DNA from 4 places in the Brevibacterium sp. LAARM3_SD1 genome. Region 2 is predicted to be linked to each of the others. Evidence: riboswitches for the same ligand, from Rfam matches in the RefSeq annotation. Region 2 holds a riboswitch; each other region holds the start of a gene.
What was found. A riboswitch is a leader RNA that binds a small molecule or an ion and turns the genes downstream of it on or off. The one in region 2 is predicted to bind thiamine pyrophosphate.
Positions count from the first base shown of each region.

Region 1: it holds a riboswitch for thiamine pyrophosphate, as region 2 does, so the genes downstream of both, thiC (phosphomethylpyrimidine synthase ThiC) here and thiM (hydroxyethylthiazole kinase) in region 2, are expected to answer to the same signal.
Region 3: it holds a riboswitch for thiamine pyrophosphate, as region 2 does, so the genes downstream of both, AC2W7L_RS17880 (TenA family protein) here and thiM (hydroxyethylthiazole kinase) in region 2, are expected to answer to the same signal.
Region 4: it holds a riboswitch for thiamine pyrophosphate, as region 2 does, so the genes downstream of both, AC2W7L_RS09145 (ECF transporter S component) here and thiM (hydroxyethylthiazole kinase) in region 2, are expected to answer to the same signal.

Region 1 is NZ_JBNFOL010000028.1:1,305-6,869, reverse strand. Features, by position in the region: gene AC2W7L_RS14320 (P-loop domain-containing protein) at 1-763, opposite strand, end outside; gene AC2W7L_RS14315 (amidohydrolase family protein) at 807-1,586, opposite strand; gene thiC (phosphomethylpyrimidine synthase ThiC) at 1,685-3,508, opposite strand; TPP riboswitch at 3,504-3,612, opposite strand; gene AC2W7L_RS14305 (M18 family aminopeptidase) at 3,693-4,997, opposite strand; gene AC2W7L_RS14300 (DUF1684 domain-containing protein) at 5,131-5,565, shown strand, end outside.
Region 2 is NZ_JBNFOL010000023.1:45,241-50,805, forward strand. Features, by position in the region: partial or broken gene AC2W7L_RS12980 (substrate-binding domain-containing protein) at 1-72, shown strand, start outside; gene AC2W7L_RS12985 (ATP-binding cassette domain-containing protein) at 171-995, shown strand; gene AC2W7L_RS12990 (sugar ABC transporter permease) at 992-2,203, shown strand; TPP riboswitch at 2,341-2,474, shown strand; gene thiM (hydroxyethylthiazole kinase) at 2,462-3,376, shown strand; gene thiE (thiamine phosphate synthase) at 3,373-4,131, shown strand; gene thiD (bifunctional hydroxymethylpyrimidine kinase/phosphomethylpyrimidine kinase) at 4,128-4,997, shown strand; gene AC2W7L_RS13010 (TenA family protein) at 5,099-5,565, shown strand, end outside.
Region 3 is NZ_JBNFOL010000052.1:6,875-12,439, reverse strand. Features, by position in the region: gene AC2W7L_RS17905 (catalase) at 1-492, opposite strand, end outside; gene AC2W7L_RS17900 (hypothetical protein) at 729-2,045, opposite strand; gene AC2W7L_RS17895 (HutD family protein) at 2,216-2,764, opposite strand; gene AC2W7L_RS17890 (VOC family protein) at 2,812-3,174, opposite strand; gene AC2W7L_RS17885 (ATP-grasp domain-containing protein) at 3,296-4,321, shown strand; TPP riboswitch at 4,329-4,434, shown strand; gene AC2W7L_RS17880 (TenA family protein) at 4,429-5,121, shown strand; gene AC2W7L_RS17875 (phytoene desaturase family protein) at 5,177-5,565, shown strand, end outside.
Region 4 is NZ_JBNFOL010000012.1:76,308-81,872, reverse strand. Features, by position in the region: gene AC2W7L_RS09150 (purple acid phosphatase family protein) at 3-2,003, opposite strand; TPP riboswitch at 2,150-2,258, shown strand; gene AC2W7L_RS09145 (ECF transporter S component) at 2,281-2,910, shown strand; gene AC2W7L_RS09140 (ABC transporter ATP-binding protein) at 2,910-4,442, shown strand; gene AC2W7L_RS09135 (energy-coupling factor transporter transmembrane component T family protein) at 4,435-5,280, shown strand; gene AC2W7L_RS09130 (hypothetical protein) at 5,311-5,565, opposite strand, start outside.

The sequences.
Region 1 (5,565 bases), on a different contig from region 2:
GGATGCCCATCCCGGTGATGCTGCGGCCGCTGGAGAGTTCGACCGTGTGCTCGAGTTCGGGAGGGGAGGTGAAGACAACCGCATCGGAGGACTTCATCGGCAGGTCCGAATCCCCGGATTTTCGCGGGAGAATCGCTCCATTTCCGACGAACCCGATGAGTCCTGCTTCGCCGAGGTGGCTGCGCAGTTCCAGCTGATCCCGGTGCAGTTGGACGTGGTCGGCGAGCCCCTGGGCCGATGGGGCGGGAGTGTTCCCTCCTCTGCCTGCTGGGGCGCCTGACCAACGGTCGAAGAGGAAGAGCCGTTCGGCGAATTCCGGCAGATCACGGGTGAGGATGTCCGCTGCCTGATGGCCGAGGATGCGACGGCCGCGCGCAGGCAGATTGACGAGCAGTCGTGCCTCGAACCCGGCGTTGTCGATGAGGATGTTCGTCCGCTCGAGGATCTCCTGCCCGGGGTGGCCGAGGATGAGTGCGCGCTGATCGAGCTTCGCAAGCACCTCGTTGCCGGCTCGGAGCAGATAATCGGCGGCGGCGATGCGGTCGGCGCGATCAGTGGTGAGGTCGAGCGGGAACTTCGCATCGGCACGGTCGACTCGGACCCGGACCTTCGACGGGGAAGCGAACGGATCGGCCTGGACCCGGTCGATGAAAACGGTGACCGGTCCGAAAGTGTAGCGGCCGCGGATCTGCTTGAGATTGCCGTAGCTGCGACCGTCGAGGTTATGCAGAGTAGAGGCGAGATTCGACTGACGTGAACTCATTTCACTCATATTACTGGTGACAGATGAATGCCTACTCAGCGGATCAAGGCTCGATGCCGTAGAACTTCGCCGCGTTCGACCAGAACACGGCGTCCGCCTCGGCGGGGGTGAGCACCTGACGAAGGAGCGCGAAATCAGCGTCGGCGAAGGGGCGACGTGCCCGCGTCGACGGCAGGTCGGTCCCCACCATCAGAGCGGTCGGGTCGGTGTCGACGATGCGACGGACCGCCTCGGCGGGATCGAGCTCCAAACGACCGAACCCAGTGGCTTTGACCTTGACTCCGGCCTCGACGAGGCGCAGCAGGGTGGACAGTCCGTCCTCGTGCATGCCCAGATGATCGATGCTCACCGCCGGAAGTGAGGCGATGCGTGCGGCGAGGTCCTCAGTGATCGTGCGAGCGTCGATATAGAGCTCGGCGTGCCATCCGACGAGGCCATGGACCCGACGTGCAAAGCTGTCGAGGGCGTCGAGGGTGGCCGAGCCACCGCGGGCGATATTGAATCGCAGAGCCTTGATGCCGGCTGCGTCGAGGCGCTGGATTTGATCATCGGTGGTCTCATCCGGCAGCTGGGTGACGCCGACATAGTTCGATCCGAATTCGCTCAGGGCGTCGATGAGGTATCCCTGGTCGAAGCGTTGGAATGACCCGGACACGACGGCGCCTCCGGCGATCTCGACTCCCACATCGGGGAGGCTCTGGAGTCGCGCGCGATAATCAGTGACCGTGAACGGATCGGGCAGATAACCGTTGTTCTCGATCAGCGGATGGTTCGGATCGATGATGTGCAGGTGCGCGTCGAAGGCATGCTGGAGTTCGCTCATACCGTCAACTTACTGGCTCGGACGTGCCCCTCGTTCAATGCGTGGCGCGAAAGCCGACTCGTGCACAGTTCGATCGACGCGCCACGCCTTGAAGACGGTCAGTCTGCCTTGAGTCCGACGGACGGATCGGGCAGGTAGACTTCTCCTCCCGATGCGAGGAACTCGCGGCTCTTCTGCTGCATTCCCGCCAGGGCTGCCTGCGCCTCGGCGCTGCCGTAGGTGTCTCGGATGTCCTGGGAGATGCGCATCGAGCAGAATTTCGGCCCGCACATCGAGCAGAAGTGCGCGGTCTTCGCCGGTTCGGCCGGCAGGGTCTCATCGTGGAACGCCTCAGCAGTCTCCGGATCGAGGCCGAGGGCGAACTGGTCTCGCCACCGGAACTCGAACCGAGCCTTCGACAGCGCATCGTCGCGGGCCGTCGCACCGGGGTGGCCCTTCGCGACATCGGCGGCATGCGCGGCGATCTTGTACGTGATCACTCCGGTCTTGACATCGTCGCGGTCGGGCAGGCCCAGATGCTCCTTCGGTGTGACGTAGCAGAGCATCGCCGTGCCGTAGCGGGCAATCTCCGTCGCCCCGATCGCCGAGGTGATGTGGTCGTAGCCGGGTGCGATGTCCGTGACCAGCGGACCCAGGGTATAGAACGGTGCCCCGTGGCACAGCTCCTGCTGGCGTTCGACGTTCTCCCGCACGAGGTGGAGGGGAATATGCCCGGGCCCTTCGACCATGACCTGGACGTCGTGGGCCCAGGCCCTTTCGGTCAGCTCGGCCAGGGTGTCGAGTTCGGCGAACTGGGCGGCGTCATTGGCATCGGCGATGGATCCCGGTCGCAGCCCGTCGCCGAGTGAGAACGCGACATCGTAGCGGGCGAAGATCTCGCAGAGTTCGTCGAAGTGGGTGTAGAGGAAGTTCTCCTCGTGGTGGGCCAAGCACCAGCCGGCTATGATGGATCCTCCGCGGGAGACCATCCCGGTGACCCGGTCGGCCGTCAGCGGCACATAGCGCAGGAGCACGCCGGCATGGACGGTCATGTAGTCCACGCCCTGCTCGCACTGTTCGATGACGGTGTCGCGATAGATCTCCCAGGTCAGTGCGTTCGCATCGCCGTCGACCTTCTCCAGGGCCTGGTAGATCGGGACGGTGCCGATGGGGATCGGGGAGTTGCGGATGATCCATTCCCGGGTGGTATGGATGTCATTGCCGGTCGACAGGTCCATCAGGGTGTCGGCACCCCACTTCGCGGCCCAACGCAGCTTCTGCACCTCCTCGGCGATGGAGCTGGTGACTGCGGAGTTGCCGATGTTCGCGTTGATCTTGACGAGGAACGCCTTACCGATGATCATCGGCTCGGATTCGGGGTGGTTGATGTTGTTCGGAATGATCGCGCGACCGGCGGCGAGCTCGGCACGGACGAGCTCGACATCGCACTGCTCACGAAGCGCCACGAACCGCATCTCCGGGGTGATGATGCCCTGCCGGGCGTAGTGCATCTGGGTGACCGTGCGGCCGGCCTTGGCGCGACGAGGAACCGGTTTGCGTCCCTTCCACTGCTGAGACGGGGCACCCCGGCGTACGGCCGCACGACCATCGTCGGCGATGCGGTGGCCGCGGGCGTCATACGTCTCAGTGTCGAGGCGGTTCTCGATCCACGGAAAACGCAGAGCCGGCAGCCCCTCCTCCGGAATGCTGCCCGGTCCGACGGTGCGGTAGACATCGACTGGATCGTTGGCACGGCCGTTCGAGTCCTCGAGATCGATGCGGGTCACGGGAACGCGGATGCCGTGTTCCTCGTCATCAATCCATGCCGGCGAATGCGTCGGATACTGCTCGAGGGTGAACTGGTCGTCCGCCGCTGCGGCAGACGAAACCGCGTCAGGCGAAGCTGTGGCTGGGGCAGGTGTTTCCGGGGTGAATGCAGTCAACTGCAGTCCTCACTTCCTACGCCGGTATCAACCGGATCAGGTTCTACGGTCTCGGACGATCCAGTCCGATCTCAGCCCTTGCAGCGGGCTCCCGTGGGGTCGTGCAATTCGTATCACGACTGACGCAGTGAGGACAACTGCACTTTCGGCGGAATCGAGTCCCTCCGGAAATGCGGCGCGGCGGTCAGCTGCCCTGGAGGAACGCCTTCGCGGCCGCGCCGAGAGCGACGACGTCAGAGACCGCGACCATTTCGCGTGCCGAGTGCATCGAGTACAGGGCAGGACCGACGTCGACGGTGGTCATTCCCAGACGGGTCGCGGTCAGCGGTCCGATCGTCGAACCGCAGGGCATCGCATTGTTCGAGACGAAATCCTGGTATTCGACTCCGGCGGCCGCGCACGCCTGCGACCACACCGCGGTGCCGACCGCATCCGTGGCGTAGCGCTGCTGAGCATTGAGCTTGAGCAGGGGACCGCCGCCGAGGCGGGGGCGCACATGCGGATCATGACGTTCCGGATAGTTCGGATGGGCAGCATGCCCGGCATCGGAGGAGACACACACCGAGGAGGCCATCGATGCGAGATAATCGCTGCGCGTCGACTGCGGCAGCAATGAGGCGACGATGCGCTCGGTGACATCGGCGAGGAACGGACCACACGCACCCGAACGCGAATTCGACCCGATCTCCTCATGATCGAAGGCCGCCAACAGGGGGATGCCGTCGAGCCTATCGGCATCGAGCTGGGTCAGTGCGGTGACGCCGGCGTGGACGGACAGCAGGTTGTCCAGCCTCGGCGAGGCGAAGAATTCCTCGGCGGCACCGAAGAGGGCCGGCTCCTGAGTGGGAATGGTGTAGACGTCGTGACCGACGACAGTTTCGGCATCGACGCCGGCGGAGGCGGCGAGCAGTTCGATGATGTCCGCCTCAGCGAGATCGGCCAGACCGATGACGGGAGCGGTATGACGCTGCTTGTCCAAGGCCAGACCTTCATTGACCTGCCGGTCCAGGTGGATCGCGAGCTGCGGGATGCGGGCGATCGGCCCGGTTCGGGCGAGCACGATGCTGCCGTCGGCAAGGCTGAGCCGCCCGGCGAAGGCGAGCTCGCGGTCGAGCCACGAATTCAGCAGCGGCCCGCCGTAGATCTCGACTCCCACCTGACGGGTGCCCTCGACGGTGTACTCGCCGCCGGGTTTGAGCTTGAAAGCGGGGGAATCGGTGTGGGAACCGAACACGCGGAACCGGGGAGCCGCCTCGGTGACGGTGGGATTCATCCAAGCGATGAGCGCGCCGTCGCGGATGACGTAGTGCCCGGTCCCGGGCGTCAGCGCCCAGGGAACGGTCTCGTCGAGACGGGAGAATCCGGCCTCTTCCATCCGTTTCGCAGCGGTGGCCACCGCGTGGTATGAGCTGGGGGATGCGCTGACGAAGTCGCCGAGGTCGGCCGCTGTCGTCGCGGCCGTGTCCGGTCTCGGGAGTGATTCATTCATTTCCCCAGCCTATCGTTTGCGGTAGTTTGGATGACATAAGACAGGTCTCGGGCGCCGGGTTGCCACCGCGTTCGAGAATCAGGCGGGGGCAGCGACCCTGCGACCGCACCAGCGACGGCAAGGAGTGTTCGACGTGAACCAGTTCGTGACGGAGTGGAACACCTGGCGCGACTCACGAAACTCGGCACTGGCGAAACCGTTCGGCTGGCTCAGCGTCGTCGGACTGCACTGGCTCGACGCCGAATCGACCTGGACCGACGCCCCCGGTACTTTCACCGTCGACGACGGGTGGGTGACCGTGTCCCTGAAAACCGGCATCAAGGCCGGACCCGCCGCCGAGACGTTCGATCTGCTCAGCAAGGTCGAAAACGGCGGTGCCTCGGGTGGAGGCGCCGGTGGCGGTGTTGGGACGAATGATTCGGGTGGGACCAACTCCGGACCGACTCGGGCGACCAGCCCGGCAGTGCCCAGCGACACCTCGACCCTGCCGACGGTCACGGACCAGGTGAATGCGGGCGGATCCGACGCGGGCGTGGCAGGCTCTGGCTCTGCCGGTGGCGATTCTGTT
Region 2 (5,565 bases):
GATCAGATCAAGGCCGAGGACATCTGCACCGGGAAGGTGGAGAAGCTCTGCGCCGATGCCGGCGTGAAGTGAGCGCGTGAGCGTTCATGATCTGACGTGACCGACCTCGAGCCGGCGACCATCACCGGTCGCCGGCCGCCGGGGTCAACGACTGCGACAAGTAGGAACAGATGACACCAGAGACACCCGAACCGGCAGCTGCGGCGACGCGGACGCCGGGCAGCGACAGCGAGCCGGTGCTCGAACTGCGCGGAATCAACAAACGGTTCGGCGCCGTCCAAGCGCTGAGCGACATCCATCTCAGCGTCGGTCGCGGCGAAGTCGTCGGCCTCGTAGGCGACAACGGCGCCGGCAAATCGACACTCATCAAGGTCATCGCCGGAGTCCACGCCGCCGATGAGGGCGAACTCATCATGAATGGGACATCGCAGAAATTCTCCTCCCCGAAGGACGCGCAGAGGGCCGGAGTGGCCACCGTGTTCCAGGACCTGTCTCTGTGTGAGAACCTCGACGTCGTCGCCAACCTGTTCCTCGGGCACGAGAAGACCCGTGGGGGAGTCCTCGACGAGGTGGCCATGGAAGCCAAATCCTGGGAGCTGCTGCGCAGCCTGTCGGCGAAGATCCCGAGCGTGCGCGTACCGATCGCGGCACTGTCCGGCGGACAACGTCAGACGGTCGCCATCGCCCGGTCCCTCCTCGGCGATCCTTCGCTGGTCATGCTCGACGAGCCGACGGCGGCCCTCGGTGTTGCCCAGACGGCCGAGGTGCTCAATCTCATCGAACGGCTCAAGGAACGCGACCTCGGCGTGCTGCTCGTCAGCCACAATATGGCCGATGTGCAGGCCGTGTGCGACCGGGTGCACGTGCTGCGCCTGGGCAAGGACGCCGGTGACTTCCCCGGAGACGAACGCACGGACGTGCTGGTCGCCGCGATCACCGGAGCCAGCGACAATGTCGTGACCAAACGCGCCGCACGGAGGGGTGAGCGCCGATGACCCGCAACTCCTTCATCACCGATGAGCGGATCTCGTCCGAAGGCATCGTCGGGACGTTCGTCAGACGGGTCAAAGAAGGGCAGCTGGGTTCGTTCCCCGTCATCTTCGCCCTCATCGTCATCGTCATCGTCTTCCAGTCGGCCGATTCCAACTTCATCTCGCCGGCCAACCTCGTCAATCTCTCCACCCAGGTGGCGTTCCTCGCGATCCTTGCTCTGGGCATCAACCTCATCCTACTCCTCGGCGAGATCGACCTGTCTCTGGCGCAGTTGGGCGGTCTGGCCGCCTCGCTGCTCGGTGTCCTCGTCGTCAGGCAGGGTGTGCCCCCGGCAATGGCGCTGATCATCATGCTGCTGCTCGGTCTGGTCGTCGGTGCGATCCAAGGCTGGTTCTTCGCCGTCGTCGGCATCCCGGCGTTCGTCGTCACCTTGGCTGGTCTGCTCGCATTCACCGGTCTGACCCTGACGACCTTGGGCACACAGAAGAACCTGTCGATGTCGGACACCTTCGCCTTCGACTTCGCGAGCTTCTACTTCCCGGCGATCTGGGCCTATATCTTCGGAGCGATTGCGATCATCGGCTTCGGCGGCGGCATCATCTATTCGAAGCTGCGCCGCCACCGCGAAGGCCTCAGCGCCCCGAGCTGGGCGTCGGTGATCGTGCGCATCGTGCTGCTGGCCGCCATCGTGTTCGGATTCCTCATCCTCGTCAATCAGGACTTCGGTCTGGCGATGCCGTTCTTCCTGATGATCGTCATCGCGATCATCATCGATCTCGTGCTGCGCAAGACCCGCTATGGCCGGTCGATCTACGCCGTCGGCGGCAAGGTCGAAGCCGCCCGGCGCGCTGGCATCCGCGTGACCTGGGTGCGCATCAGCGTGTTCATGGCAGCCGGAGTGTTGGCCGCACTGTTCGGGTTCATCAAGACCGGTGTGACGACGAATGCGGGATCGACGCTGGTGAGCACGCAGGACCTGCTCAACGCGATCGCGGCGGCTGTCATCGGCGGCACCTCGCTGTTCGGCGGTCGCGGAACCGCATGGGCCGCTGTGCTCGGTGCCCTGGTCGTCGGTGCGATCAACAACGGTCTCTACCTCATCGGCTTCAACTCCGATGCGCAGCAGATCATCACCGCACTCGTCCTGCTCACCGCCGTCGTCATCGATGCGCTCAGCCGCCGCGGACAGAGGTACGTCGGGCGGGGGTAGCGGCTGCTCTTCCCTCAGCGGACCCCGTTGCGGCGAAACCACCCTGAACCGGAGGTGGTTTCGCCGCGACGGGGTCCGCTCGGCGGTTCTGCTGGATGGAGGAGTCGCCCGTGTCCGACCGGGCTGATACAGTCGGAGCCATTGACATGGGGTGCCTCATGAGGATCCGTTCGCACCGAGAAGCTGCGCACGGAGGACACCGAGGCTGAGAGAACACCCATCGAACCTGATCTGGGCCATACTAGCGAAGGGATCGTCATGGTTGACTTCGACCTGCGTTCTGCCAATGCGCGACTGCGCGCAAGCAATCCACTCATCCAGTGCATCACGAACACCGTGGTACAGCAGTTCAGCGCGAACGTGCTCCTGGCCATCGGCGCCTCCCCGGCGATGCTCGACCACGAAGCCGACGCCGGACAGTTCGCCGGAATCGCCAACGGAATCCTCGTCAACTTCGGAACCGCCTCGAACCATCAGCTGCTCGCCGCCGACGCAGCCATCGACGTCGCGAACGCCGCCAGCAAGCCCTGGGTCCTCGACCCCGTGAGCGTCGGCGCCGTCGACTTCCGCACCTCCCGCATCCGCCGTGCCGCCGCCGATCACCCGACTGCCATCCGCGGCAACGCCTCCGAGGTCGCAGCACTCGCCGGAGTCGGACTCGGTGGTCGTGGAGTCGAATCCACCGATGAAGTCGATGCCGTCCTTCCCGCCGCGGCTCAACTGTCGCGAAAGACCGGCGCGATCGTCGCGGTCTCCGGACCCACCGACGCCGTCGTCGCCCACATCGACGGCACCGATCACGTCGCCCGGATCTCCGGCGGACACGAATTCATGCCGCTGGTCATCGGCACCGGCTGCTCACTCGGCGCCGTCACCGTCGCATACCTGGCCGCCGCCCGTGCCGGACTGGCCGACCCCGACGCCGACGTCTCAGCAATCAGCGCCCCCGAGCAGTCCGCGAACGGTGGGGCCGCCTCGGCGAAGTTCGAAGCCGTCGTCGCCGCCCACGCCCACTTCGCGGTCGCCGGGGAACTCGCCGCCGATGGTGCGAAGGGTCCGGGCAGCTACTCGGTGAACTTCCTCGACGCGCTCCACACCGTCGACGGTGACCGACTCGCGCAGGCGAGAATCGGCCTCGACACGCTCACCGCCGGCGAAGGCGTCCAGGCATGACCGCCGGATCCGCCCACATCGCTGACAACTCGGCCGACGACGGCGCAACCGTGAACGACCGAGACGGCTCGACCGACCGCTTCGCCGGAATCGACACGCGCCTCTACCTCGTCACCGACTCGGCGCAATGCGAGGCCGCCGGTCGCAGCGTCGCCGAGACCGTGCAGGCCGCCGTCGCCGGGGGAGTGGGCATCGTCCAGGTCCGCGACAAAGACATCGACGACGGTGACTTCTACTCGCTCACCCGCCAAGTCATCGCCGCCGTCGAAGCCGCCACCCGTGACACCGACCGCACGGTCCCCGTCGTCCTCAACGACCGCGTCGAGGTGGCCCGCCGCCTCAACGACGAAGGCGAGAACGTGCACATCCACGTCGGCCAAACTGACACCACCGTCGCCGAGGTGCGCGCCGCCCTGGGTGCGGAACCGCTCATCGGTCTCTCGGCCGCGAACAGCGACGAATTCGCCGCCGCCCGCGACTCCGGAGTCGTCGACCTCGTCGGCATCGGGCCGGTCTTTGACACTTCCACGAAAGCAGACGCCCCCGACGGAATCGGACCGGACCGTCTCCGCGAACTGGTGGCAGAAGCCGGCATCCCCGCGGTCGCGATCGGCGGCATCAACGCCGATCGTGCCCCTGACCTGAAGGGTCGTGGGCTGATCGGGATCTGCGTGGTCTCGGCGATCTGCATGGCTGACGATCCGAAGACTGCGGCCGAGGAGCTGCTCGCCGCTTTCACCGGGAGTGCACAGTGACGACCCGCCCGCCGATCACCCTGTCCATCGCCGGCACCGATCCCTCCGGCGGCGCCGGAATCCATGCCGACCTCAAGACCTTCACCGCGCGGAAGACCATGGGCACGACCGTCATCACTGCTCTCGTCGCGCAGAACACGCACGGTGTGTCCCGGGTCTATCCGATCGACGTCGATTTCGTCGCCGATCAGTTCGAGTCCGTGCTCGGCGACCTGCCCGTCGATGCGACGAAATCGGGAATGCTCGGCAGCCGTGACCTCGTCGAACTCGTCGTCGATCGCGCCGCCGAAGGTCGGCTCGGCTTCTATACCGTCGACCCTGTGATGATCGCGACCTCCGGCCACCGCCTCCTCGAGACCGATGCCGTTGACGCTGTGCGCACCCACCTGCTGCCCGTCGCCGACCTCATCACCCCCAACCTCCCCGAGGCGGCCCTGCTGATCTCCGACGACGAACCTGAAGCGCAGACGACTGAAGCCATGCGTGACCAGGCCCGGCGCCTGCTCGAACGCGGGCCCGGAGCGGTCCTGCTCAAGGGCGGACACGGCAGCGATGACGAAGTCATCGATATCCTCGCCACCGCCGACGGCCAGGTTCGCGAGTTCACCCACCCCCGCGTGACGACGATGAACACGCACGGAACTGGGTGCACCCTGTCAGCCGCGATCACCGCCGAGGTGGCCGTCCTCGGCCGCGAACACACAGAGATCGGGTCGGACATCCTCGGCGAGGCCGTCGGCAATGCCCTCGACTATCTTGCTCGCGCTCTCACCTCGGCTGCGGACTGGCAGCTGAGCCTGAATCCGGAGGGCGCCCACGGACCGGTCGACCACCAGGTCGACATCGTCAGCGGTCGACCCGCCTGAGGTATCCATCCCGCCTGACCACCACCTCACCGGAACCGCCAACTCACTCGAACCACCACGTCATACGAATCACCACGTCACACCAGCACAAGGGAGTTCCCATGACCGTCACCTTTACCGCCGGCCCACTGACCACCCAGCTGTGGGACCGCGTCGGTCCCATCGTCAAGCAGATCGAAGAGCTGCCGTTCCTCGCCCAGCTCGCCGACGGCAGCCTCGATCCGAAGGCCTTCGTCAATTACATCTCGCAGGACAGCCTCTACCTGAACGGATATGCCAAGGCCATGTCGTTCCTGGCCGCGAAGACCGTCGACCGTGAAGAATCCCGATTCTGGGCCGGATCTGCCGCCGAGGCGATCACCGTCGAAGAGGAGATGCACGCAGAACTGCTCGCCGACGCCCGACTCGCCTCGGCGCTGGAGGAGCTCACCGTGGAAGGCTCCCGTTTCAAGGCCTCCCCGACGACGCTGGGTTACGTGTCCTTCCTCGTCGCCAACGCCGCCAGCCGATCCTACGGCGAAGGCGTGGCCTCAGTGCTGCCCTGCTTCTGGGTGTACGCCCATATGGG
Region 3 (5,565 bases), on a different contig from region 2:
CGAATCAGGGGTGCGCTTCTGCGAGTGGATGAAGTCGGGGAACTTCATGGGATCGCGGACGAAGAACACGGGCGTGTTGTTGCCCACCATGTCGAAGTTGCCCTCTTCGGTGTAGAACTTCAGCGCGAATCCGCGCACGTCACGCCAGGAGTCGGGCGAGCCGAGCTCACCGGCGACGGTGGAGAAGCGAGCGAGCATCGGGGTCTTCTTGCCCGGCTGCAGGAAGTCGGCCTTCGTATACTTGGAGACGTCTGCGGTGATTTCGAGCTCACCGAACGCGCCGGATCCCTTGGCGTGGGGGCTGCGCTCGGGCACGCGCTCACGGTCGAAGCGAGCAAGCTTCTCGACCAGCGCAACGTCGTGGAGCAGCAGGGGTCCGTCTGCTCCGACGCTCAGCGAATGAGCGTCTGATTCCCTCGGCGCACCGGATTCGGTCGTCGAGGGCTTGGTGTTGTCGTGTCCGGCGTACTCATGATCTGTATGTTGCGTCATCACATCTCCTTCAACCGTCTGATTTCAGGCATCGTCACTCGATCCACGATCACGGCCACCGGTGAGAAGTGCTTCCCGCCAGTGCAGCTGATCGATCGGCCGAGTGCCGTTCACCTGATCTCGATTTCCCGACTTCGGCGGAACCTCGTCGGAGTCACTTTCAACTTATCGGTGTTCTCTACCAGGTACAACCCAGGGTCGGCTGTCTAAAATTCCCGTTCCCGGTGTTGGCCGGCTCACCCCTGCGCCGAGGCGGCCGATCCACCGCTGGAACCGCCCGTCGATCCGCCGCTTCCGGATCCGACGGAGCCGGCCGCGCCGCCCGAACCGCTGCCCGATCCGTCCGACCCGGAGCTGCTGCTGCTCGTGCCGCCGCTGGTGTCCCCGGTGCTGCCGGTTCCGTCGGTCGAGGAGGAACCGCTGCTCGCGTCGGTGCCTTCGGTGGTCGTCGAGCCGCCGGTCGAATCGCTCGTGCCCGTCGTCGTCTCCGAGCCCTGCGAACTCTGCCCCTCGGCGGCACCTTCGGTGCCTGTCTCCCCCGCCGAGGTGGACTGACCGTTCTGCGTGTTCGATCCGCTGTTCGTCGAACCCTGGCTGCCGTCGGCGCCTGATCCGGATCCGCTCGACGAATCGTCACCGCCGGTTCCGGAGTCAGAGGTCCCGTCGTTGGTGACGGGTTCGTCGCTCGTCGAGGTCCCGGTCACCGACCGTGAGATCTGCGAGGTGCCCGGTGAGATATCGGCTTCGGTGAAGTTCTCGGCCACGACGACCGCGCCGAGTCCGATTCCGAAGGCGGCGACGCCGATCGTCAGCGGGTAGAGGACCCGTTTGCGGCGCAGCTTCTGCCACCAGGTGCGGGGCCCGTTCTCGGCCGCGCTGCCTTCGCCGTCCTCGACCTTTCCGTCATCCGGCGCCGAGGCGGCTGTTCCGTTCGCATCGCCACCAGCGGGTTCAGGTGGGGCGAAGGCCGAATCCTCGGCAAGTGAGGGATCGACGGACGTGGCCTTCTCAGAAGGATTCTTCGCGATCTTCGCTTTCACGGCAGGGGCGAGTTTGGAGCCGACCTTCTGGATCTTCTCCTTGCCTTTGTCGAGGCTGCGGCCGTAGAGGGTGACGGCCAGGGCGGTGACGATGCTCGCGACACCGGCGCCGACGACCGTACCCGCGACACCGAGCTGACCGCCGATGACAGACGACGTCGCTGCCGCACCTGCGCCCGCCAGCAACTGGGTGGCGGAGATCTGGCCCTCCGAGGACTTCTCCTCAGCCTTCTTGTCTTCGACCGTCTCGGCCGCTTCGGCGACGGCAGTCGGGGAGGCCGCCGTGGGCGCCGAAGGCGTCTGAGTCTGCTGCTGTGCAGTCCCACTGTCATGGCGGATCGGGTTGGGCGGCATCACCTTGGTGACGACGTGTTCGGTGGGTTCGGCCGCCGGGGACGGTTGCGAGCCGGCGATCTCTTCGGTGATCAGCGGCAGGGCCTGGGAATGTTCCGGCAGACGAGTTTCGTCGTCGTGCTCGTGCTGTCCGTTTCTGCTGCTGTCGCCTACCGTCAAAGTTCCTCCAAAATCCGGTGGAGAACCATTCTCGGACGCTCACGTTCGGGCATCCTGACACTTCCTGCCCGAAGCTGAGAAAGACCTGATGGGAATTCCCGAAAAAGCACCTTCACCTGGGACGATGCGTCGGAATGTAACGCCGGAGACAACCAGTTCCCACCGATTTCTCAGATGTGCGTGTCGACACTTTCGATGTGGAGAACGGCCACCGAGATCTCGTCTGGAACAGCTTCACCCGTTTCCGATTCGAGCAGCTGGAAACGAGGGTATTCGGCACCGTCTTCGAGAGTGAGCACGAACCGGAGTCGGTCGGCGGGGACCGGCTGACCGATGCTCATCTGCATCGCGCCCGCTGTATTCTCGGGGTCCATACCGTCGTCGGCGACCATGAGGTTGACGGCGAAACAGGGTTCGACCAAGTCGACGAGGCTCACGTTCTGGCCTCCATGGAAGCGTTCCGGGCGGAAGGCGGGCACCGAGTGCACGTGGCCGTCGATGTCGAGGGCCACCTCGGCGTTGGGGAGGAAGGTGCGTGCCATTCCGGGCAGGGCCGAGAACGGGCCCACTCGTTCGAGCCGGGCGATGCTCAATCGCCAGGGGCGAAGCCCTGGAGTCAGCTGGGCCGATTCGGTCAGGGAGACGAGCTCAGTGGTCTGACCGGCTCCGTTGGCCCACGGAACGGGATCACGGTCGGCGAAGGAGACGAGCGCGCGCATGACTCAGCGCGCCACGGGCGGGTGGGGCCGACTCGGTGGTGGTGTGATCATCCCTTGCAGAGGCAGAAGGGGTGACCGGCCGGGTCGAGGAACACTCGGAACGTCTCGCCTGGTTGTTCGGGGGCCTTGCCCGCACCGATCTCGAGCACGGCTTTCTCGGCCACGTCAAGGTCGTCGACCACGACGTCGAGGTGCATCTGCTGCGGATGGGTCTGACTGGGCCAGCTGGGTGCGTGGTAGTCCTCGACCTGTTGGATGCAGATCGGCGGCCAGGAGTTGGAGACGACTTCTGCCCACGTGCCGTCCTCGTCGACGGTGACAGACCAATCCAGGAGCTTTCCGTAGAACTCCGCGAGTTCACCGGCGTCAGGAGCGTCGAGCACGACAACGGGCTGCTTTGCGATAGCCATGGCCCGAGTCTACGCCGCCGCACTGACACGGCGAAGGGGTCCACGCTAGGGCGTAGGATTGTTGAGCAGATCCGCCGATGCTTCCGCAGTCCGCATCGGCTCCCCACAGTGAAGGTTCGCGATGAGTTCTCATGCCCTGCCTGCCACCGGTGATCCGGCGGTCTACATCATCCACGACAATCCGGAATGGATCGCCCCGTTCACCGAGGCGCTCGACCGCCTCGGCGTCGCACACGTCGAATGGCTGCTGCCCGAGACCTTGATCGACCTGTCCGCCGAGCCTCCTGCCGGAGTGTTCTGGTCGCGGCTGTCGGCATCGGCGCACACCCGAACCGATCCGCATGTGAAGGAGTACGGCCGCGCCGTCCTTGACTGGCTGGCTGCGGCGGGCCGTCGGGTCATCAACGGTCGAGGGGTCTACGAGCTCGAGGTGAGCAAGATCCGTCAGCATCGCGAGCTGTCCGGTCACGGTTTCGACGCGCCGCGCACCGCGGCCGCGTTCGGGCCGCAGGCACTCGTCGAGGCCGCTGCCGGCTTCACTCCCCCGTTCATCACGAAGCACAATCAGGGCGGCAAGGGCCTCGGTGTACGTCGTTTCGACTCCCATGCCGAACTCGAGGCGGTCGCCGCTGAGTTCGCGCCCGGTGGAGCGAATGCGCCGATCGACGGCATCACCCTCATCCAGGAGTATGTGCAGCCGGCTCAGCCGTTCGTCACCCGCGCGGAGTTCATCGGCGGACGTTTCCACTATGCGGTGCGCGTCGACGTCTCGGGCGGATCGTTCGAACTCTGCCCGGCCGATGCCTGCACGATTCCCGGCGCCGGGGCTGCTGCCGACGTCGAGGCGACTCCCCAGTTCGCCCTTCGTGAGGAGATCACGGCCGCAACGCCGCTGATCGGCCGGCTCGAGTCGCTGTTGGCCGACCTCGGCATCGAGATCGCCGGCATCGAGTTCATCGAGACCGCTGACGGCCGGCAGGTCGTCTACGACATCAACACGAACACGAACTACAACCCGTCCGTTGAGTCCGCCGAGCAGTCGTCGGGCCGTCAGTCTGCCGCCGACCGGATCGCGGAGTACGTGTCCGACACCCTCGCCGAGGCGGCCCCGAAGTCCGCATTCCCCGCCGGGTCGGCAGCCCAGTGATAGTGTCGAATCACTACAGGGGAGCGCCGATCAACGGGCGCTGAGAGTGCGAATGCAGACCCTTTGAACCTGATCCGGTGAGCACCGGCGGAGGGAGTGGAAGAGCGATGACAACCACAGGTATCGGCGCCTTGATTGAGGTCTCCGCCGACGGATCTGTGTCGGCCCTGATGAGATCGACAAGCGAACAATGGGCGGCGGCGATCAATCACCGCTTCGTTCGGGAACTCTTCGCCGGCACCGTCGACGACGCCGTCATGCGGGACTATCTGGTGCAGGACTATCAGTTCTTCGAGTCGTTTCTGTCCATGCTCGGCGCCTGCGTGGCCCATGCCGATGAGCTCGACGCAAAGCTGCGGTTCGCCCGACAGTTGGGGATGCTCGTAGCCGGCGAGGACACATATTTCGTCGACTCCTTCGCCGAACTGGGAGTCGCTCCAGCCGACTACCTCCAGCCTGAACTGGCCGCACCGACGGCAGGGTTCCGCGATCTCATGGACTCGGCAGTCGCCTCGGCGTCCTATCCGCAGCTGCTCGTCGTCCTCGCTGTGGCCGAATGGCTCTATCTCGACTGGGCCGAATCCCAGGAGGAGGTGCCGCAGCGACAGGTCCACCAAGGCTGGATCGACCTCCACCGAGGCGAGGCCTTCCGCGGGTGGGTTCAGTTCCTCGTCGACGAGCTCGAGCGGGTGTTTCCGACAGAGGACGAGCAGGGTTCAGAGGCTGAGGATCTCGTCCGCACCTGGCGCCGGGCCGTCGACCTCGAATGCGCCTTCTTCGACAACGTCTACGACGACTGAACCGCCCAGTACGGCACACAGCAGCGGCCCCGCCCCACTCCCCTAGACTGGCCTCATGAGCACTGAGGTTGATGCAGTCGTCGTCGGATCTGGCCCCAACGGCTTGGCCGCCGCAGTCACTCTGGCTCGCGCCGGTCTCTCCGTCGAGGTGTTCGAAGCTCAGTCGACGATCGGCGGCGGCGCCCGCACCCTCGACCTCGGACTGGCACCCGGCATCACTCATGACATCTGCTCGGCCGTCCATCCATTGGCCATCGCCAGCCCGTTCTTCGTCGACTTCGACCTGCGTGCCCGCGGAATGGAGCTGACGACTCCCGAGATCTCGTATGCCCAGCCCCTCGACGACAAGCCCGCCGCGCTGGCCTTCCACAATCTCGACGAAACGGTCGACCGCCTCGGCGAGGCCGGCCCGGAATGGCGACGATTCTTCGCCCCACTTCTCGA
Region 4 (5,565 bases), on a different contig from region 2:
GATCAGCTGAGTCCGGCGCCGCGGCGGCGACGGCTGGCAATCAACAGAGCCGCACCGAGTGCCAGTGCTCCCGCGCCGGCGGCCAAGGGCAGTGCGAGCCCGCCGCCGGTGCGGGGCAGATCTCCGTCTCCACCCGCCGAGGTGGTCCCGGAGGAATCCGAATCATCGGCCGTTCCCGCGGCGTTCGCCGCGGTGCCTGAGTCGGATTCTGAGCCGGTCGAGCCGGCGCCGCCTTCGGAGTCGGCAGTTTCCGTGCCGCTCTCAGCGCTGTCCGCTTCGGCGCCCGCGGTTCCGGCGTCCGCGTCGTCTCCCGTTCCATCGGCATCCTGTCCGACGTCGGCACCTGCAGCATCAGCGTCAGCATCCGAGCCGGTCGCGCCTGTGCCTCCATCGGAGTCAGCCGTTTCAGCACCGTCCTCTGCTGCTGCAGCGTCGGCGCCCGCTCCTGCCTCAGCGTCGTCGCCGTCCGCGCCGGCATCGGCACCATCTGCGCCGGCTCCGCCGTCCGCGTCGGCACTGGCATCGTCACCCGGGTCGGGCTCCTCCGCCTCGGCGCGCCTGAGTTCGACATCGTCGATCTGCTCGGCGGCTGCCTGCGCCTGCCCACCGTCGGCCGGTGCACTGCCTACTGGCACCTCATAGGTCGTCGCCCGCAGCGCTTCGTCGCTGACCTGGACCCGGGTGAACGCGGGAACGTCGTTGTGGACGCTCTTGCCTTCCCAATCGAGGCCGGGAACGTAGTCATAGAACTTCGACCCCGACGACGAGGTCAGCGTGAGGTAGAGCGTCTGTCCGTCTTCCTTCTCTTCCTCGGCTCCCGCTTCGGAGCCCTCGACGGGCTTGCCTTCACCATCCATGAGGAAGGTGCGGTTATAGATGTGGTCGTGGCCGGAGACGACGAGGTCGATGTCATTGCGAGCAGCGACCGGCGGGATCGCCTTCCGCAGCCGCTTCACGTCGAGGTCGTTCCAATGAGTCGCGGTCGAATAGATCGAGTGGTGAAATCCGAGCACCGTCCAACGTGCTTGGTCTCCGTGCTCGGCGACGACCTCGTCGATGAACTCGGCGTGGGCATCCATATCCGAGCTGTTGGAGTTGATGTTGAGGAACAGGACGCCTTCCTCGATGAACCAGTAGTCGCCTCCGGAGGTGATGACGCCACCGCCGCCGTGGTCCTGGCTGACATTGGGCCGGTTGAAGTGCTGTTCGTAGGCCTTCGATGACACATCGTGGTTGCCGATCGTCGTCGCCTGCGGGATCGTCCGAGTCGCCTCCGGCGCCAGGTACTGGGCGTACTGTTCCTGGTTGCCCGCGGAGTTGACCTGGTCTCCCAGCGAGTAGAAGAAGCTCGGGTCGTCGGCGGTGGCCGCTGCCGAACTCAGTGTCCGGTCCCAACCGGCGGCGTCGTCGGGGTCTCCGCCACCGGCGCCGACCTGCGGGTCACCGAAGACGAGGAATTCGTCGTCACCTCCGACGTCTCCCGTGGTGAACTGCTGCACCTCGGTGAATCCGTCCTCTTCGCTGCCGACCTGGTAGGCGTATTCGGTGTCGGGCTCGAGGCCGGTCATGATCGCATGGTTGAAGTGACGTTTGAGATCGGTGGCCAGCCCGGAGTCCGTGGTCTCGGCTGTTTCGGCGTCAGCAGGCAGCTCACCGCCCTCGAGCTCACTGGCCGGCGCCCAACGGACTTCTCCCCCGCCGGAGCTCTCACTCATCCACGAGAGGTTGCGGGCCATGGAATCGGCCCCGACCTGCAGCACGGGATCGGTGATCGCCTCGCTTCCCGCATCCGCCTCGGCGGGCGATTCCGTTCGGTTCTGCCCCGGGCCTTGGCTTGGGGTCTGGCTCGGATCCTGACTGGGGCTCTGGCTCGCGGTCGAGCCGGGCCCGCCTGAACCGAGCGATGGTTCGGCCCGAACGGGCACCGGCGCTGCCACCATGGCAGCGAGCAGAGTGGCGGCGGACAGGGCACTGAGCGGTCGCTTGAGTCGTTGAGTGTTCACCCGCATATTCCTACTGATCAGTAGTGTCCGGTCGTTCGAAGCCCGTCGACGAACGAGGGAACGGCAAGTGAATACTCGATAACCGATCCCGGCCCCCGCTTCGCTTCCGATCCCGGTCGCTGCCGCGCTCCCCTGTTGTACAGTGGTGGCTACGACAGGGGAGCGCCGTCAGGGGCGCTGAGAGTGCAGAAGAAGCTGCAGACCCTCGAACCTGATGCGGTCAGCACCGCCGAAGGAAGTCGAGACTCTTCACCCCTCCTTGAAAAGAGGAGGCACAATGCCGAATACCGCCGTACCGAAAACCACCGCCACCCCTTCACACGCCTTCACCGCGGCGCCGAAATCCAAACAGTGGCGAGTGGTCGACTATGTCACCACCGCCGTCCTCGGCATCGCCGTGGGACTCGTGTTCTGGGTGCTGGCGCTGAGCTGGAAGGTCCTCGAACTCGCTTTCCAGGCCTTCCCGCCGTCGATCGGCCTCATCGCCGGGCTCTGGGTCCTTGCCGGCCCGCTGGCCGGGGCGATCATCCGCAAACCCGGTGCTGCGTTGCTGTGCGAACTCATCGCCGCCATCGTCGAGGCCGTCCTCGGCTCTCACTTCGGAGCGACAGTTCTGCTCTCGGGACTGCTGCAGGGCCTCGGTGCCGAACTCGTCTTCGCCGCCTTCGGCTACAAGCGCTTCACCCTGTGGGTCACCGCGGCCTCGGGGATGCTGGCCGCGGCGTTCATGGCCGTGAGCGAGAACATCATGTACAACGCCGAATGGCAGTTCGGCTTCCAGGCGATCTACGCGGTCTGCGCGATCGTCTCCGGTCTCGTCATCTCCGGAATCGGCGCTTGGTTCGCCTACCGCGCGATCGCAGCCACCGGAGCGCTGGGCTCCTTCGCCTCCGGCCGCCTGCGCTGATGGCACTGCCGATCACTGCTTCCGGCTTCTCGTGGACTCACGCCGACCGTGATCAGCCTGCGGTCGGTCCGCTCAATCTACAGATCGCCGCCGGTGAGAAAGTGCTGCTGCTCGGCGCCTCCGGAGCCGGCAAATCGACAATCCTTCACGCTGTCGCAGGCGTCCTGCCCGAGGAATCAGGTGAGGCCACCGGTGAACTCCTCGTCGGCGGCGAGAAACCGGATCCTCGCCGAGGCAGCACCGGGCTGGTCCTCCAAGATCCCGATTCGCAGGTGATCTTCTCCCGCATCGGTGATGATGTGGCGTTCGGGATGGAGAACCTCGGATTCCCGGCCGAGACAATCGAGGCCCAGACGCTGAAGTCCCTGCGAGCGCTGGGACTCGATCTGCCTCCGGACCGTCCGAGTGCGGCTTTGTCCGGCGGGCAGAAGCAGCGGCTGGCTCTGGCCGGGATCCATGCGATGGCTCCCGAGGTCATCGTCCTCGACGAACCGACCGCCAATATCGATCCCGCCTCGGCGACCGAGGTCCGCGACGCCGTGCTCACCGTGCAGGCCGAGACCGCGGCGACCATGCTCGTCGTCGAACACCGGGTGGAGCTGTGGATCGATCACATCGACCGCGTCATCGTCCTCGGCCGCGAGGGCATCGTCGTCCAAGGTCCGCCCGATCAGATCTTCACCGATCCGGAGCTGACCGACGTGCTCATCGACTGCGGCATTTGGATGCCGCAGGACTCCCCCACCCCGCGCCGAGGCGGAACCGACGGAATCGGCAGGACGTCCGGTCGCCTCGGCGAGGTTCTGCTGCGCACCGATCGGCTCAGCGTTGCTCGGCCTCGCATGACCACCCCCGCAGCGGCCGGTATGGAGCTGAGCCTGCGTGCCGGTCAGGCACTCGGAATCGTCGGCGCGAACGGGACCGGAAAGTCGACCACGGCCCTGACCTTGGCAGGTCTGCTGCCCGAATTCTCCGGGCAGGTCCTCGCCGAGGCGGCCCTGCGGGAAGGCGCTAAACGGGCCCGTCCGTTCGCCTGGACGTCGAAGCAGTTGGCCGCGCGCATCGGCATCGTATTCCAGGAACCGGCACACCAGTTCCTCACCTCGAGCGTGGCGTCCGAACTCGAGCTGGGTCCCCGCCTGGCAGGGTGGTCTGCCGCCGATTCGCAGGCACGAGTGGATGAACTTCTCGAGGGCCTCGGTCTCACCGGGTTGGCGCACGCTCATCCGCAGAGTCTCTCCGGTGGAGAGAAGCGACGTCTGTCGGTGGCGGCGATGTTGGCTCCCCGGCCAAAGGTGCTCATCGTCGATGAACCCACCTTCGGTCAGGATGCGCTGACCTGGGCGGGGCTGGTGGAGATGTTCCTCGATGCCCTAGAGCACGGCTCTGCTGTGGTCGCGGTCAGCCATGATCACGCATTCCTCGTGGCCATCGGGGCCGATCTCCTCGAACTCGGTGACAGCAATAGTGCAGAACGAGGGTCTGGCAACGAGTCGGCTTCTTCGGTCAGGGCCGGTGATCCCGGTGAGTGAGAGTCTCGATCAGCGCACTCGCCCCTCCCCCGAGGTTGCCGTTGAAGATCCGGGGCAACTCATCCCCGTGGTGCATTCCACCGCATTGGGTCGGTGCAATCCGCTGACGAAGATCGCAGTCGCGCTGATCCTCATGGTCGGTGCCCTGTTGAGCATCGATCTGGTCTCTGCCGGTGTGGTGCTGTTGGCGGCATTGCTGGCTCTGCCGGCGACTGGCCTCGATCTCGGGGCGGCAGCCAAGCGGCTGTGGTTCTTGCCCGCCGCTGCTCTGCTCGCTGCCTGGGGCACTGCACTGTTGGCGGAGAAGTCCGGAGATGTGGTCGTCGACTTCGGTCCGATCCTGTTCACTACGGGGTCGTTGGCGGCTGCCGCAGCGATCTTCGTGCGCGCCCTGGCGTTGGCGATCCCGCTCATCGTGCTCGCCTCGACGATCGATCCGCGTGACCTCGCCGATGCGCTCATCCAGCATCTGCGTCTGCCCGAGGTCGTTGTGGTCTCGGTTCTCGCGGCCTCGCGTCTGCTCGGGCTGTTGGTCAGCGAATGGCAGGTGCTGGCGATGGCCAGGCGGGCCAGAGGCGTCGCCGGCGGTTCGCTGCTGCGGCGCACGGGCAGCCTCTTCAGCGGGGTGTTCGTTCTGCTCGTGGTCTCGATTCGCCGGGCAACGACCTTGGCGATGGCGATGGAAGGTCGGGCTTTCGGACGGCCGGGACGCACGTGGCGCCGGCGGTCGAATTTTGCGACCCGAGATGCCGTGGCGGTGGTGATCAGCCTGGCAGTCTGCGGGGTCGCGATCGGAGCGGCTCATGTACTCGGAGTCTGGAACCCGATCATCGGCTGAGACCGCATCGGCCGAGACGAGACGGAATCGTCAGAGCTGCTTGAGGAAGTCCTTGCCGAAGGCCCGCCATTCCTCGAGCGCCTCGGGGCTGGGCAGCTTCGATGTGGTGAGGACGAAGAGCGTCTTGTCTTCGCTCTTCGTCTCGGCGGCGGCTTCGACCTTGATGCCGCCGTCAAGATTCGCTCGCCAGAACGAACGTTTCGCCGTCTCCGAAGTGCGGGGATCACCATCGAGGGCCACCTCGTTGAGGGTATCGCCGACCAAGGAGGCGAACTGTTCGATGAG